Regions from separate parts of the Paenibacillus sp. FSL R5-0470 genome, predicted to be linked through region 1. Evidence: predicted binding sites of a transcription regulator. Region 1 holds the regulator's gene; the other holds the start of a gene.
The links. The regulator Rex, encoded in region 1, represses fermentation and respiration genes when NADH is low (regulators of the CRP and FNR family bind a similar motif). The targets are predictions, from matches to a motif close to TTGTGAAATATTTCACAA.

Region 2: MKY99_RS03515 (flavocytochrome c) is a predicted target of Rex. The motif match lies at 4,852-4,869, and genes of this name have one in related genera.

The regions. Positions count from the first base shown of each region.
Region 1 covers NZ_CP150238.1:4,706,457-4,714,821, reverse strand. The annotation lists gene MKY99_RS20835 (hypothetical protein) at 1-471, shown strand, start outside; gene dinG (ATP-dependent DNA helicase DinG) at 608-3,469, shown strand; gene MKY99_RS20825 (redox-sensing transcriptional repressor Rex) at 3,601-4,254, shown strand; gene MKY99_RS20820 (amidohydrolase) at 4,241-5,542, shown strand; gene MKY99_RS20815 (DUF5590 domain-containing protein) at 5,712-6,230, shown strand; gene MKY99_RS20810 (hypothetical protein) at 6,639-7,181, shown strand; gene MKY99_RS20805 (AAA family ATPase) at 7,174-8,365, shown strand, end outside.
Region 2 covers NZ_CP150238.1:793,897-802,261, reverse strand. The annotation lists gene MKY99_RS03530 (DUF4855 domain-containing protein) at 1-1,948, opposite strand, end outside; gene MKY99_RS03525 (response regulator) at 2,352-3,140, opposite strand; gene MKY99_RS03520 (sensor histidine kinase) at 3,109-4,746, opposite strand; gene MKY99_RS03515 (flavocytochrome c) at 4,971-6,761, shown strand; gene MKY99_RS03510 (SIR2 family protein) at 7,471-8,365, opposite strand, start outside.

The DNA of each region.
Region 1 (8,365 bases):
CACTTTCGTGAAAGTGTAGATTTTACGACTGTGGTTGAAGAGGAAGTGCCAGAGCAGGAAGCACCCGAGCTGTGCATGGATACTTTTGTTAGAGGTCAAGGGTATTATAAGCTGCTGATGTATGGGAAATGTATTGAACAGTTTAAGGAAGTTATTGTGCAATATCCGGATAGCTTGGCTGCTCGATTATATTTAGCCATCTCTTACCTGCAGGAAGGGGAGGGGGAAGCTGCTTGGAGTCATCTGAACCATATGCTCGGTTTGATACGGGAAACCAAGCTGAAGGCAATGGTTTATAACGCTTTAGGTTGCATCAGGGCCTCTCAAGAACGGTTCAATGAAGCGCAGGAGCTGTTTGGCCTTTCTTTGCAACTTGACCCGGCACTTCCTGAACCAACCGTTAATTTGGAGGTTTGCCGCCGCCGAGGAGGTAAGCTTCATTTCGGAAATCAGCTTGTTTCATTATTGTAAATTATTACGTTTACGGTTTATTATTCCGCATTTTCATTCAAGCGATGCATCCCCTGAACCAGTGGTGTGCATCGCCTTTTTTCGCAACTTCTGTTATGCTGATTAAGAGTCTCAATTGAAAGGGAATAGAATTATAATGAAATTTGCCGTGCTTGATTTTGAAACAACGGGAACCCAATCCGTGGGTGAAATTATCCAGGTTGGCCTTGCAATTATAGAAGAAGACCGGTCCATCTCCCGGGTATATGGTTCCTACGTCAAGCCCGGAACGCCGATACCTCCTTTTATAACTGGTCTAACGGGGATTACCGACGATGATGTAAAGGATGCACCTGAGCTGGATGAGATGATGATGGAGCTTGTCCCACTCTTGGATGATGTTGTGCTTGTAGGGCATAATGTCGCATTTGACTTCCATTTTTTGCAAAATGCTTTAGACCGATGTGGGTATTTACCATTTCAAGGGCGGATTTTAGATACGATTGATTTTCTGAAAATCTGCTTTCCTTCCCTCACATCCTATCAACTAGGATCAGTTAGTGCACATTTTGGAGTGACGCATGATCGTCCGCATCAGGCAGACAGTGATGCACTCGCAACTGCTCTTGTATTGCTGAAATGTCTGGAGGAGCTCTACGATTTGCCTCTGCTGACGATTCAGAGACTCTGTGAGCTGTTTACGGAAGAGGATAGTGATCTGGGTTGGTATTTTGATGGTCTGCTGCGTGAACGGGAAGCGGAGACGCTTCAGCCCGAAGGTGATCTGACTTTCTATCGTCAATTAGCGCTTGCTGTAGGAGACTGGAATGAATTAGCTCCACCTCGAGACGAGCATGCTGAGAATCCACTACACAATTTATCTTTTACAGATTATATGGATGAAGTAACGAAACGACTTAAAGAAACTTTGCCACAGTATGAAAGCCGAGAAGCTCAGGATATTATGATCAATGAGGTGATGACGGCACTTGCCGAAGACAAGCATCTATTGATCGAAGCAGGGACAGGAACCGGTAAATCCCTTGGTTATTTATTGCCTGCCATATACCAAAGCGTACGAACTAATGAAAAAGTCATGGTCAGCACTCATACTATTAATCTGCAGGATCAATTGCGTGAGCGTGATATTCCTTTGTTAACGCAGGTAGTTCCTTTTCCATTTAAAGCTGCAATTTTTAAGGGCAGAGGGCATTATTTGTGTCTTCGTAAGTTCGAACATAAAATTAATAAAAAAGACTTTATAAGTCCGAGGGAAGATGCGCTTACTGCGGCTCAGATGATCGTTTGGCTGACACAAAGTGAATCAGGAGATGACGAAGAGCTCAATCTAAGTGGACGTGGCGGAGATTTTTGGGAGACGGTGGCAAGCGATACCGATTCTTGTCTGGGTCGCTCGTGTCCTTGGTTCCGTAAGTGTTATTATCATCGGGCTAAGCATGAAGCTGGTATTGCAGACGTGGTCATTACGAACCACTCTAAGCTTTTCGCAGATGTTAAGGCTGGGCATCAACTACTTCCGGCTTATGAACATCTTGTAATAGATGAGGCCCATCATCTGGAGGACGTGGCTGGCAAGCATTTAGGCATGCATATGAAGCATTTCACGGTGGCACATACACTATCGCGTCTTTATAAGGATAGTCGAAATGGCCAACTTCCTACACTTCGCCAAATGCTTCAGTCATCAGGCAGTGAGGAAGCTTCTGAATGGAGCGGAGTGATCGATAGAATCTATCCGGACCTTCTTACCGTAAAAGAAACCTGGGATCTGCTTAGTGATAAACTATTCAGCCTCTTGCCGGAACGCAGCGATGCAGCGGCGGGAGAAGCCGGCCAGTTAGTCATGCGGCTACTTCCTACCCGTAAACCGAAAGATTGGGATGAATTGGTTGCTTTAGAGAATACTATGAATCTGACATTAAGCGAAATTATCCGTAAAGGTGATAAAATGCTTAATGAGATGCGAGATCAAGAAGGTCAATCTTCCTCAGATAGCCTAGTTACCGATATTAGCGGCTTATTTAAGGATTTAGCTTCTATACGTGAGCAAGTACGGTTTTTTATGGGATTAAATGATGAGAATGTAGTATATTGGCTGGAGGCGAATGGAAATTATCGCAGTAAATCGCTACAGCTGTATGCCGTTCCTGTTGATGTTAGTACTCAGCTTAAGGAGCTGTTTTTCGACAAGAAGAAAAGTATCGTACTAACTTCGGCGACACTCTCTGTGGATAAATCTTTCCAGTTTATGATTGATAATCTCGGACTTAATGAAGCTGCGGAAGAGGGGCGTCTGATGACATCACTCCTGCCTTCTCCCTTTAAGTATCGGGAGCAGGCGCTGTTAGTTATTCCGCGGGATTTCCCAAGTGTGAAGGGGAGTGTAGGCGATGCCCGATTTGTCGATACACTCGTACAGTCACTAGCAGAAGCAGCTATTACAACACGTGGGCGGATGCTTGTCCTGTTTACTTCTTACAAGATGCTACGCCAGGTTTACGATCCTCTGAAAGAGGCTCTAGCCTCACAAGAGATCACGGTGTTAGGTCAAGGCGTGGAGGGGGGCAGCCGTAGCAAGCTGATCCGCCGTTTTCAGGACAGTGCAGCTTCTGTACTGTTAGGAACAAGCAGCTTTTGGGAGGGTGTAGATATTCCAGGTGAAGCATTAACATGCTTGGCCATCGTGAGACTCCCATTTCAACCGCCAAACCACCCCCTAGCGGAAGCGAAGTCTGAGTTATTACAAGCCCAGAAAAAGAATCCGTTCATGAAGTTGTCTGTTCCTCAGGCGGTTATTCGCTTCAAGCAAGGATTTGGGAGGCTGGTACGGACAGCGCAAGATCGGGGTATTGTTATTGTGTATGACACAAGGGTGATCGAATCTCACTATGGGAAGTATTTCCTCTATTCGTTGCCTGGCCCGAAAATGGAGCATATGCTTACGGATCAAATGGTTCCTCGTATAGCGGAGTGGTTGGAAGACGGAGGCGTTTCTTGAAAAGAACGTCATCGATCTTATTAATCTCTCTACAAGGAAGGGCGGTATAAGAATACCGCTCTTCCTTGAGACGAGGTGCAGATATTTCGATAGGATTTGAACAGAATATCACTTAAATTAGGAGGTAAATTATGAAATCGGATAAAATATCAGAAGCCGTTGTTCGCAGACTTCCTGTGTACTTGCGTTTCTTGAATGATCTCCAGAAACGTGAAATATTAACCGTTTCCTCACAAGAACTAGGACAAAAACTTGATTTGAATCCTGCTCAAATTCGTAAAGATTTAGCTTATTTTGGAGATTTTGGTAGAAAAGGTATCGGGTATGACGTAACTTATCTTATTGAAAAAATCCGTCATATTCTGAAGCTGGATCAACAATTGAATGTGGCTTTAGTAGGTGCCGGTAACCTTGGACATGCATTATCTAATTACAATGCTTATCTGAAAGATACTATGAAGATTACCGCTATATTTGACTCCTATGCACCTAAGGTAGGGCGGAAAATCAACTCTCTTACCGTTCAACCGATGGAGGAGCTTGGTCAGACGGTTCGTGAGCAAGGTATTCGAATTGGGATCATTACTGTGCCTGATTCAGAAGCGCAGAATGTAGCAGATATTCTCATTGAGTCTGGCATTGAGGCGATTTTGAATTTTGCACCAGTGATTCTAAAAACACCATCGAATATCCGGGTTCATGCTGCCGATTTTACAACGGATTTGCAAAGCCTTGCTTATTATTTGAAAGACGGAAAGGAAGAAACCGGAAATGAAGAGCAGTAAAACGATTATTAAGGGCGGGCGTTTTCTTATTCCGGGAACGGATGAGCCGGTTCTGAATGGATATATGACTATTGAAGATGATTTGATCACTTACATAGGAAAAGAAGAGCCTTTAATGGAAGATGATGTGCAAGTTGTTGATGGCAGTCGTCTGCTGTTTATGCCAGGTCTGGTAAACACACATGGCCATGCGGCAATGTCATTGCTTCGTGGTTATGGAGATGATTTAGCACTTCAGGTGTGGCTTCAAGAGAAGATGTGGCCGATGGAAGCGAAATTCACTGGAGAAGATGTATACTGGGGAACCTCCTTGTCGGTACTGGAAATGCTAAAAGGTGGTACTACAACCTTCTTGGATATGTATGATCATATGGATCGAGTAGCAGAGGTAGTCGAATTATCAGGCATTCGTTCTGTACTGATGAGAGGCGTAATCGGATTATGCCCAGAGGAAGTACAAAATCACAAGCTTGCGGAAGCGATTTCTTTTGCACGAAATTGGCATGGTAAGGCTGATGGTAGAATTACGACGATGATCTCGCCACACGCCCCATATACTTGCCCACCGGACTTCTTTGTTAAGTTTGTTCAAGCGGCACATGATTTGGATTTACCGATGCATACCCATATGTCCGAGACCAAACGCGAAGTGGAGCAGAATGTGGTGGATTACGGACTTCGGCCTGTAGCGCATTTAGAGAAGCTTGGAATGTTCACACGTCCGTCTATTGTTGCACATGGCGTTCATTTGAATGATGAAGAGATCGAGATACTGGCTCGTCATGATGTAGGCGTGTCTCATAACCCAGGAAGTAATCTGAAACTGGCTAGTGGAGTGGCTCGGGTTACGGATCTTCTAAAGGCTGGTGTGAAGGTATCACTGGGTACAGATGGTGCGGCAAGCAATAATAACCTGGATATGTTTGAAGAGATGCGTCTTGCAGCCCTCATCCATAAAGGTGTAAGTGGTGATCCGACGGCTGTTCCAGCTCCGGAAGCGCTGCGTATAGCTACAGAGTATGGCGCAAAGTCTATCTTTTTAAATGATGTGGGTAGACTCGCTGTTGGCATGAAAGCGGACTTTATCGCGATTGATATAGACCAGCCGCATTTGCTACCACACACAGATCTGTTGTCTCATGCTGTATACTCTGCCAGTGCCAAGGATGTTGAACATGTATGGGTGAATGGTAAACAGGTTGTAAAACATGGAGAATGTGTAACGCTAGATGAGGAAGCAATCCGTCGTAAGGCGCAAGAATCATTTGATGGACTGCTTAAACGGTAGTCTAAGATCATAACGAATAACTGAAAGGCTGTGACTTTCTGCGATTGCAAAGTTACAGCCTTTTGTGTTTCTGATAATTAGATCATTGAATTGGATATGAAACTTTGGATAAACACACAGGTGTGTTATATAATCAAAAAAGATATATTACTAGAAAGGGAGCTGTACCTTGAAGAAAAGGAAAAAATGGATCCTCCTGGGGTCAGTTCTGATTCTGCTCCTTCTGTTTGGACTTATCCAGTTCTATGCTTATATTATGAAAGATCAATGGAACGAGCGAGATATCGCTAAGGATGTCGCTAAAACCAGTGCTGGTCTGACAGAGGTAACCAAAGCGCAGAAATCCGTGTGGGATGAAAATGCGGTGTACTGGGTCTTAACAGGGAAGAATGAAGCCGGGACCGAGTTGATGGTTTGGGTACGTTTTACTGTAGACGGGAAGTTTGCTGAAGGAACCGACGCAGTATATGCTGAAGAACTAAGTAAAGGGACCTCTGAAGCGAAAATGCGTAGCCTTATAAAAGCCGATCTTCCGGACATCAGCATTGAGCGGTTGTTGCCAGGAGTATATAACGGGGAGTATGCTTGGCAGCTTTTTTATAAACAAAGCGGTCGATATTATTATCAATTTTATCGGTTCTCAGATGGGGCTCGAATGGGTGAAGGTTACAGTTTACCTAGCCGCTAAATTAAACAAAAGCATTATAGGAGAAACAAGCGGACCATTTATGGTTCGCTTGTTTTTTAAAATGACATATTATTTGATATACTATAAGTACACGAATTGTGATATACTATAAGAGTAGTTTTTATGTATTGGTATTTAAAGATTCATACGAAAAAAGGTCTGTTAGTTAAGAGTAACAGCCCTTTTTTTGTCGAATTAAATCAATAAATTTAATAAAATGGAAAGAATTAAAAAATAAAATTTTAAATATCTTCACACTTTTTTTCAATATAGTATATACACCTGTGATATACTACTGTTTGTAATTAGAACAGTGTTAGTAGAACGTCAGGCTCTGATGAGCTCTTAGCAGCTATGACTTTGGATCATTCTGTTTACATTTTTTCATCTTTGAGAGGAGGACGTTTCTTGAAATTACGTCTTGTACCTGTACTGATAACGTCTCTACTGTCGGCTATGCTATTATTCGGAGGATTCTTTTTATATCGTCAGTTTGCTTTACAGGAACCGCTCCAAAAGATTGTAACCGGATTTGAGGGAGTAAATACTTCACATATTAGTATTAACCGCGATGAGGTCACTTTGAAACTTGATTTGCAGCCGGGCACGAATTTACGTGATCTAGTATCGTATGTATCCAAAGAAGGAAAATCAGTGATTGAAGGACGTAAACTTAAACTCGATGTGGAGCAAAATTCAAGTGAACTATTGGATGATTACTGGGATAAAGCGATGTTCTCTGTAGCTGAAGCCATGGAGAGCCGTAAATATACGATTATACCTACAGAACTTGATAGATTGAAACAGCAAAATACGGAATTTAAAGATGTGATAGCATCTACTGATATCGACGACAACAATGTGTACGTAAGCTTGAGTAATGGAAAAGAAAGCAAATTTATTATTCTGCCGCGAAAACCTGCGACCTTGGGGGTATGGAATAATGCCTAAGTACCTTAAAGAAATTTTACTCGGATTTATTCCTGTGCTGTTTATTTTCATGGCTTTTTTAGGTATTAATATATTCCCGATTGTTATAGCAGCTGGAATGCTTACTGCATTACTTATAATTGCTCATTTGCGTGGCGGGCTTACGGTGAACGCTGGTGCGGGGAAGAAACGCCAGAAGGAAGGGCCTTCAAAGCTCACTTTTGAAGAAATTGGTGGGCAAGACAATGCGAAGCAAGAGCTTCGTGAGGCACTCGATTTTTTGATCCGGCACGAGGAGATTAGTAAATTTGGGATTCGTCCTTTGAAAGGGATTCTGCTCACTGGCCCTCCAGGAACAGGTAAGACCCTTATGGCCAGAGCAGCAGCGCATTATACAAACTCCGTATTCGTAGCTGCATCAGGTAGTGAATTTGTAGAAATGTATGTTGGTGTCGGGGCTGGTCGGATCCGCGATTTGTTCAAGGATGCTCGTAACCGTGCTGTTAAGGAGAACAAACAAAGTGCCATTATTTTTATTGATGAAATTGACGTAATTGGCGGTAAGCGCGAAGGCGGTCAGCAACGTGAATATGATCAGACCTTAAATCAGCTATTGACCGAGATGGATGGTATTTATAATAACGAAACTCCGCGTATTTTGCTGGTAGCTGCAACAAACCGGAAAGAAATGCTTGATTCAGCATTGTTACGTCCTGGACGCTTCGACCGTCATATTCAAGTGGACATGCCTGACAAAAAGGGCCGCAAATCGATTCTCGAATTGCATGCGAAGAATAAGCCTCTTCATACAGAGGTGAGTCTCGACAAAATCGCTGAAGAAGCCTATGGCTTTTCCGGTGCTCAGCTTGAAAGTGTCATGAATGAGGCTGCGATTTATATGATGCGTGAGGACTTGACGAAAGTTGAGCAGCGGCATCTGTCGATGGCGATTGACAAGGTAATGATGGGTGAAAAAACGGATAGAGAAACAAATCATGAAGAGAAAAAGAGAGTCGCCATTCATGAATTGGGACATGCCATTATGGCAGAGCTCCTTCGTCCCGGAAGCGTTAGTCAGGTTACGCTGACTCCGCGTGGGCAAGCCCTTGGTTATGTGCGACATAATCCTCAGCAAGAGCAGTATTTGTACACCAAAGATTATCTCGAAGATCAGATTATGATTGCACTTGGTGGAGCAGCTGCTG
Region 2 (8,365 bases), 2.9 Mb from region 1:
TATAAGGCTTGCCGTCATACGTCGCCGTCACTTTCGTCAGACCATCATCCGTTCTAAGCTTCCATGTAAAGGCTACGGATTCTGAATCGGGCAGCCTCATCCCGCTCTGGAACGGCTTGTCGTTCATCTGCACGTCTACCTCGGAAGGCGGAGCCTCGTTGACCTGATACGTTCCTTTAACAAATTGATACAGCCAGTCGTAAAGAACGCGTGTCGCTGGATCATTACTTACCGCGGTGTTATAGACTGCATTGTTGCCTTGGTAATACGATTTGAAGCCATCCTTCATGAGCCCTGTCTTCGCACCGCTGTTCAAGTAATCGATATACCGCTCGCGGAACACGCCGTCCGTCAGCATCCGATCATCGAACTCGAGTTCATTGGACATGCCATACTGCTTCGCCAGATTCGCAGAATCCTCCAAGCGCTCGATATCCGTCGGCTCGAAGAAGTAGTTCGGTTGGATCGTCACCGCATCGAAGCCGACATCCTTCCACATGAACGCTTTATAAGCGAAGAAGTGCGGAATCCAGAAGAACTTCAGGTCCTTGCCGCTAATTTGCATGTCATGCAGGGTGCTGCTCACCGAACGGATCAGATCCGGTCCGGATTGGCTTGTGCTGATTTGCTCTTCGAACCAGTACATACCTACAAGCTCGAGGTTAGCATAACCTTTTGCTTCCCATCTCGATTTGACTTGCTGCAGCCACCATTGAACTGCTTTTTCACGGTTCGCAAGGGCTTTCTCTTTGCCAACGGAATCATTAAAGTTCAGCGATTCTCCACCTTGTTCAATAGCTCCGAAATTAGTGATCGATTCACCTGGATCCGGAATCATGAGGACAACCTTTTCCTTCACGCCAGACTCGTTCAGCGCATCGGATACTTCCTTAGCCGCTGCGTTTAACGCATCCATATCACCGCCTACCGCAAAGGTCTTATCCAGATACCATTGCCAATCTTCCAGATAAGCCCGCCCGCCGAAATCACGACCTGGATTTGGAGAGTTAATGCCAAGATACAGGACGCCGTCGAAGAGTCGATCCTTAATCTTGCCGTCCTTATCGACATAACTAATGTTCGGAATGATCCGTTCTTTCGTCCAGAAGCCTAAGTCATTCGCATATTGCCCGTTATACAAAAGTCCAAGATGCTCTATACCCGCTGTCGCTTCGCCTGCCGCCAAGAATTTCGGCGTATGCGTTGGAACAGTTACGGCTCCGGCAACTTTGCCCTCTTCACCGAGGATTTCAATCTCATCCACGAAGGTCATTGCACGCGTATGCATTGTGAATGTTACTTTCACGTACCGAGCATACGCGATTTTCGCATCTGGGCCGATCGCTTTAATACCGTCCTTGCTGCCATCCCACACATAGGTCTCCGTGTATTTACCATCATTCCACAGCTTCTGCGTGGCATTGTCTTTGAGCAGTCCCCAGTTCACCTTGTCATCGGAGACGTACATCGATACCGTGAGTGGCACGAGTACATTGTTCGTTGGCCAATCTTCGAGGAAATTGGCTTTAATACCCGTGAGTGATTTCTTCGCCCCCAAATCAAACACAACTTCGCGTGTTTTACCCAAATGATGTCCAACCCATGCTACGTTGGATCTATTGCTTGCCCCATATATACCATCCGTAAGTTTGTTGCCTTCATCCGGATAGGAAGCTTCCGGCTCTTGCGACCACTCATAAGATAAGCCTGCTGCAAGATTGTGATATACCGCCCCATACACTGACGCAATAACACCCTCCGCACCCGCTCCCGGTAGGTCTGATGGAATCGTCACCTCGACCGGATAGGCTTCGCCCGGCGGGTTCGCTGGTGTCTGTTCCTCTGTCTGTGTAGGCGGCAGCGCCTCTTCCGCTTGCGCGATCGGCATCATCGTTACGATCATGATCGCAACCATGACGAGAGCTACCCATTGTCTACTCCTCTTCATATCGTACGAACTCCCTTCTGATTCTTGAGTCAAGAAACATCAATCTCCTAAATGGTATGCGCTTCCATTTCAGCTTACCTCGATGCTCTTTCCTCCCTTCCGAGATTCCGACACGTCATAGAAGCTTATAACATATGTCAATGTCCTTATAGTAACATTATGAAAAGTGGCCTTTCTTTCAAATAGATAATTAATGACATTGGGTATACACTTGTTGACATGAAGGCCTTCACGTCGCGTCTTTATAGGTATAAAGATAGCGCTTACCTCCTTAGGTCCTACCTATTTTCTATCAATGTCCTCTAAGCAATCCGCCAAATAAAAAACGCAACCCCCTCGAGGTTGCGTCGTGTTTATATATGGTGGCGCCTAATTGCTGCGGCGTTTCTACTAACTTGATACCCTATCCATAACCGAACGGATGCTTTTTGTACTCTAAGGGGCTTGAACCGACTCTATTTTTGAACACACGACTAAAATAGTACTGGCTCTTATACCCTACCTTCACGGCCAGATCCCCGATTTTGATATTCGGCATAACGTCATCCAGAATCTCCTTCGCCTTCGATATCCGAAGCTCGGTGACATAGTCAAGGAATGAAGCACCAATTTCTTGCTTCATACGCTTGCTAAGATAGGTTTGGTTGATATGAAATAGTGCTGCTACTCGAGTAATAGACAGCTCCGGATCCTGATAATGACTGTCAATATACTCGGTCACTTTTTGGATAAGCACTGTTCCATCCCCTGTATACCCGGGAAGCCCCAGCTCCTTATCCACCCTGCTTTCATGTGAATGCAAAGGATATTTTGCCTGAAGATGCTCATCGATCCTATGAAGCAACTTGTTCAGATCACTCTTCGGCACAGGTTTTAATACATAATCGAATGCTTGCAGTTGCACGGCTTGACGCGCATATTCAAAGTTATCGTAGCCGCTGATGATGACAACCAGAACCGACGGGCAGCGTTCGCGCAATATATTTATCAGATCGAGCCCATTCATATTCGGCATGTTGATGTCCACAAGACATACATGTGGTGGGGCTTCCTCCACCATATTCAATGCTTCGTTTGCACTTTTCGCTTCTCCTGCAACTTCAAAAAGATACGAACTCTCCTCAATGTATTGTCGCAAGCCTTTGCGAATGATCGTTTCATCATCGACGATGACAATCTTCCACATCTTCATTCCACTCCCCTTCCAAAGGTATTCGAATGACCATAACGGTAATGCCATCTTCGCTCTTCACTGCAAGGCCATATGGCACCCCGTAAGCTAGTCGAATGCGATGGTTTACACTGTATAGCCCAAAGCCTGTGGCAGAACGATCATATTTATCATCAAGAAGGGCTTGATTCATCTGTTCAAGCTTCTCTTCAGGAATCATAACCCCATTATTTTCAACCTTAATGACCAAATAATCGACCTGTTTATATGCTGTAATCGAAATTTTGCATTTTTGATCCCCAAGTGGCTTAATCCCGTGATAAATCGCATTTTCCACCAAAGGCTGCAGCATGAAGCGAACGACTTGGCACTGAGCAAGCTTTTCATCATATCGAAGCTCGTAGTCCAGAATTTCCTCATATCGCACGCCTTGAATATGAAGATAACTCTCGACATGGTACAACTCCTGATCAAGCAGAATGTAGGGACTGCCTGTGCCTAGCCCTAATCGGAAATACGCGCTAAGCGCTTCCACCATCTCCACCACATTGTCTGCTCCATGTTCCATTGCCATCCACTGGATCGTATCCAATGTGTTATATAAAAAGTGCGGCTTGATCTGCTCATGAATCAGTCTGAGCTCCATCTCCTTTCGGTCCTGCTCCACAGCGTATAAATCAACAAGCATGTCATTGAAGCTTCGCCCAAGATCGCCGATCTCATCCGAGCGCGTAACATCTGCTCGTATGGTTTGGTTGCCGTTCTGCACATTTTCCATTACCTGGCGAAGCGACTGAATTGGACGAATAATGGAAGAAGCAAGCAGCATCAGAAAGACAATAAACGCACTACCGATAAGAACGCCTACCAGCAATGCAGTCCGCTGGGTTTTGATCACCGCTAGCGATAGACTTGAATTCGGTACTTCGAGTACTAGCTTCCAGCCTTCCACATTTTGAATTGGAGCCTCAAATACACTCATGTTCTTCTTATCTGCTGCATCCTCCGCTCCATCTCCTTCACCCAGCTCTCTGCAATCGATGATAAGCTGGCCTGACTGGTCATATAGCATTACATCTTGAGCAATCTCCTTCATCTTCTTGACGGAGACGGCTGCGGCAATATAAGCTACCTCATCATTCACCGATGGATTCACGCGGTAGAGAATGACGACGATTTCAACTGCATTCGCTTTGGATACGATCGGATTACTCACCACATAATTGGAATCTGAATTTAGCAGTTGTTTTCGATAGTAGGGTCGGTTTAGTATCGAAAAAGGCTTGTCCTTTGCTGACCAGGAATTTCCGTGAATATCCACCACTCGTATGGATTCGTACTCTACTCGCTTCTTCGCCTCAAACTTATCGATCTCTTGCAGCAATTCATCTCGTGTCCACTGATGGTCCGAAGCTAGAGAAGCAAGCATGTCTATCTCACCGATGCGCTGATTAAACCAATAATCGATCTGGTCGCTGCGTGCATTAACCACTTGCTGCGTTAAGTTCTTATTCAAAGGGACAACCGTATGGTTCATCTCCAAATATATTGTTACAAGCAATGCAATGAACAGCAGCAAGAAGCAGCTTCCTGCGATTAACGTAATTTTTAAGTGAATTGATCTCATTGTAATCATAGCCCTTCACAATATCCGTTTCTTACATGCCCGAAAAAGACAAAAAAACGCTAATCTGTGCAAATACATAATGCAGTACTAAATCTATAATAGGTCTTGTGCATATTTTCACATGAAATAACATTCATGTCTAGGCTAGAGATAAAGGATTTGCCTAGCAAATCTTCCTCTCCCTAATGTATGTAACCAATTCACAACAGAATGAAGGAGATATTATGCGAACTCACACGAAAAAGCTGTTATCTATTCTACTAGTCCTCAGTCTTATGTTCACGCTTGCTGCCTGCGGCGGTAAAGACGCAGCACCCGCTGCAGATGCAAACGGAGTTCAAGTCTTTGAAGGAGTTGGGCAAGGTAAACATGGCGATATTAAAGTACAAGTTTCCTTATTAGATAACAAGATCACTGACATTAAAGTAACAGAGCATAAGGAAAATGAAGTACTTGCAGAACCTGTTTATACGCAGCTCAAGCAAGATGTCATGGCAACTAACAGCGCAAAAGTTGATGCCATTAGCGGATCTACGGTTACAAGCAAAGGATATCTTGAAGCCATTCAAGATGCAATTACGAAGTCTGGACTTACCCTTGTCGCTGGCGCTGCAGTCAGTGGAAACAAAGACAAAGAAGAAGCCGAGCAAACCTATGATGTTGTCGTCATCGGTGCCGGGGGTGCTGGCTTTAGTGCGGCTATCGAAGCGAAGAGCGCTGGAGCAAATGTAGTTCTGCTCGAGAAAATGCCAGCTGTTGGCGGCAACACATTGATCTCCGGTGGTGAGATGAATGCGCCTGACAACTGGGTTGAACGTGCTCTTGGCATCACAGATGACACGGCTGAATTATTCTATAATGATACGATGAAGGGCGGAGACAACCTCGGGGATCCAAAGATGGTTCGTATTCTTGCCGACAATGCTCTAACATCTGCCGAATGGCTGCGCGATGAGATCAAGGTAGAGTTCTTACCTGATCATCTGTTCCAATTTGGAGGCCATTCCAGAAAACGTGCGTTGATTCCTGTAGGTCATACAGGGGTTGAATTGATTACCAAGTTAAAAGCCAAAACAGACGCTGATCAAATCACGATCAAAACGAATATGAAAGCCGAAACCTTGCTGAAGGATGAAAGCGGCAAAGTAACCGGTGTAACTGCGACTTCGGGTACTGGCGACAAGATCACATTCCATGCGAACAAAGGCGTCATCATAGCTACCGGTGGTTTTGGATCCAATGTAGAGATGCGTAAAAAGTATAACCCTAAAATGGATGAAAAATATATGTCTACCGATACACCAGGATCTACAGGTGACGGTATCGTTATGGCAGAAACGATTGGCGCCAAACTGACAAATATGGAGAGTATTCAAACGTATCCAATCTGTAATCCTGAGACAGGTGTTATTTCCCTGGTTGCAGACTCCCGCTTCGATGGTGCGATCCTGATTAACCAAGAAGGCAAGCGCTTCGTTGAGGAATTAGAACGTCGTGACGTTATTTCTAAAGCAATTCTTGCTCAAACGGGCGGATATACGTATCAATTATGGAATCAAGGCATTGAGGATATCGGTAAAACGATCGAAGTTCATCAGGACGAATACGATCAACTCGTTAAACAAGGCTTGCTCTTTAAAGCCGATACGATTGAAGAGGCGGCTGATTTCTTCAAAATTGACGTGAACACTTTGAAAGAAACGATTAATAAAGTAAATGATTATGCGAAAACAGGTAAAGACCTTGATTTCAAACATCGCGGTGGATTGAAATCTCTTGAAAAAGGCCCTTACTACATCGAAAAAGCTGTACCATCCGTTCACCATACAATGGGCGGCTTGGTGATCGACGAGAAGACTCGCGTATTGAATGAAAAAGGCGAAGTCATCCCTGGGCTGTTCGCTGCAGGTGAAGTAACAGGGGTCATTCATGGTGCAAACCGTCTTGGCGGTAATGCCATCGCTGATATCTTCACATTCGGCCGGATTGCAGGCAAACAAGTTGTAGCAGAGTAATCTTATTTTTATGTAACTGCTCTATTAATAAATTAGTCTTAAAAACGTGCAAGATAGTTTGTAGAGTGCAGGTTGACTGATAACTTTCAAGTTGCCCTCTATGACATAGCAAACCGCCCTGTCAGCAACATTGCGAACAGGGCGGTTTTTTATGGTGGAGCTAGGGGCTACGCTCGTCTAACTCGCGGCTCTTTTATCGTTCTCCGTTAGTGGAATTAATATTGTCCATTTCTTTCCTGGTACTATCACTAGAACTATAGCAATTATTTAGTGTCTACTTGACAAGGGTTCCTCACCAACAAAGCTACCGATTCTACGTGTACTGTATGCGGGAACATGGGCTACTTGGTTCTCATTCGCCATGGTGGTCTACAACCTTGATCTATAAGGGTTTTCTTCATTATAGTATAGTTCTGTTTGGATACGGTACACTTGGAATTGATAGCTTTCGTCCCCAATTCGTCCCCGTGAAAGACAGTTTCTTGCGTTCAACCGTTCAGGTACAGTGAAGTTTCTTACATCAGTCCATCCATAACATTATGTGCTTTTTGACTCTTTTCTTGAGTTTTAAGTCCCACTATTCAAAAATATCATTCCTATAAATCCAGTTACAAATGATACGTTCACAGTGTTCGTGGTCGAGCGGAGGTCAAGAAATTTAATAGTCAATAAAATTCATGTGTGGAGACGGAGAAAGGAATATAACAGCTTAGTGTACTTCTATTACCTGCTCAACCCCTGAAACTTTTAGTACATTATTCATAAAGGTTTCCCACTTTTCTGAGATTATCCGATTAAATTCTTCTTTTACTTTATATTTATTTAAATTTTCATCATACATGTAAAGTATATCATCGGTATATTTTACAAACTTATACGCATTTTCTAAATTGCCCCATCTATTAATAACAAAATTCCAAAAGTCACTTTCATAACTTTGAGGGGCAAACACTGAACTTGTCAAAAAAGATGTTATCTCTTTAGTAATACCCTCAAATAACTCAGTATAATAAATATTTATTTGCTCTTCAAAATGTTCTAAATAAACCTTCAAACCACTAGAGTTATCTTCAATTTTGACCATTGTATCAATTATGCTTTTCTTAGTGCTGCTAATCAAATAATCTAAGTTCCCCCTTATAAGATTTGCTGCTCTTAAATAAATATTGATATCCCTGTAGTAATATATTCCAAATCTATTATTTATAGCTCTTAATGTGGAGGCGTAATGTGACTCCAAAAAAGCTTTATATTCCACTAAAAATCTTTCTGTGGTTTTTTCCGCTAATTCATATGGAGATATATCCATTTTTATTTTTATTTCATTGTGTATTTTTTCAATCTTTTCACTATCACCATCACTTAAATAATTATTTCTTTTTAATACTTCTAGTTGATTCTCAATCAAAATAACTTGATTCATAAGATTATTTTCTCTTTTTTCAATAATTGAATCTAAATTACCAAATATCTCATTTCTATCATCTTCTATACTGGGTTTAGCAATTGTTGAAATCAATCCTTCATCGTCTTTGCGAATGTGTTTATAAGCATCATAGAACAATAAATTCTCAATATCAAAATTTATATTTCCTTCGATGAAT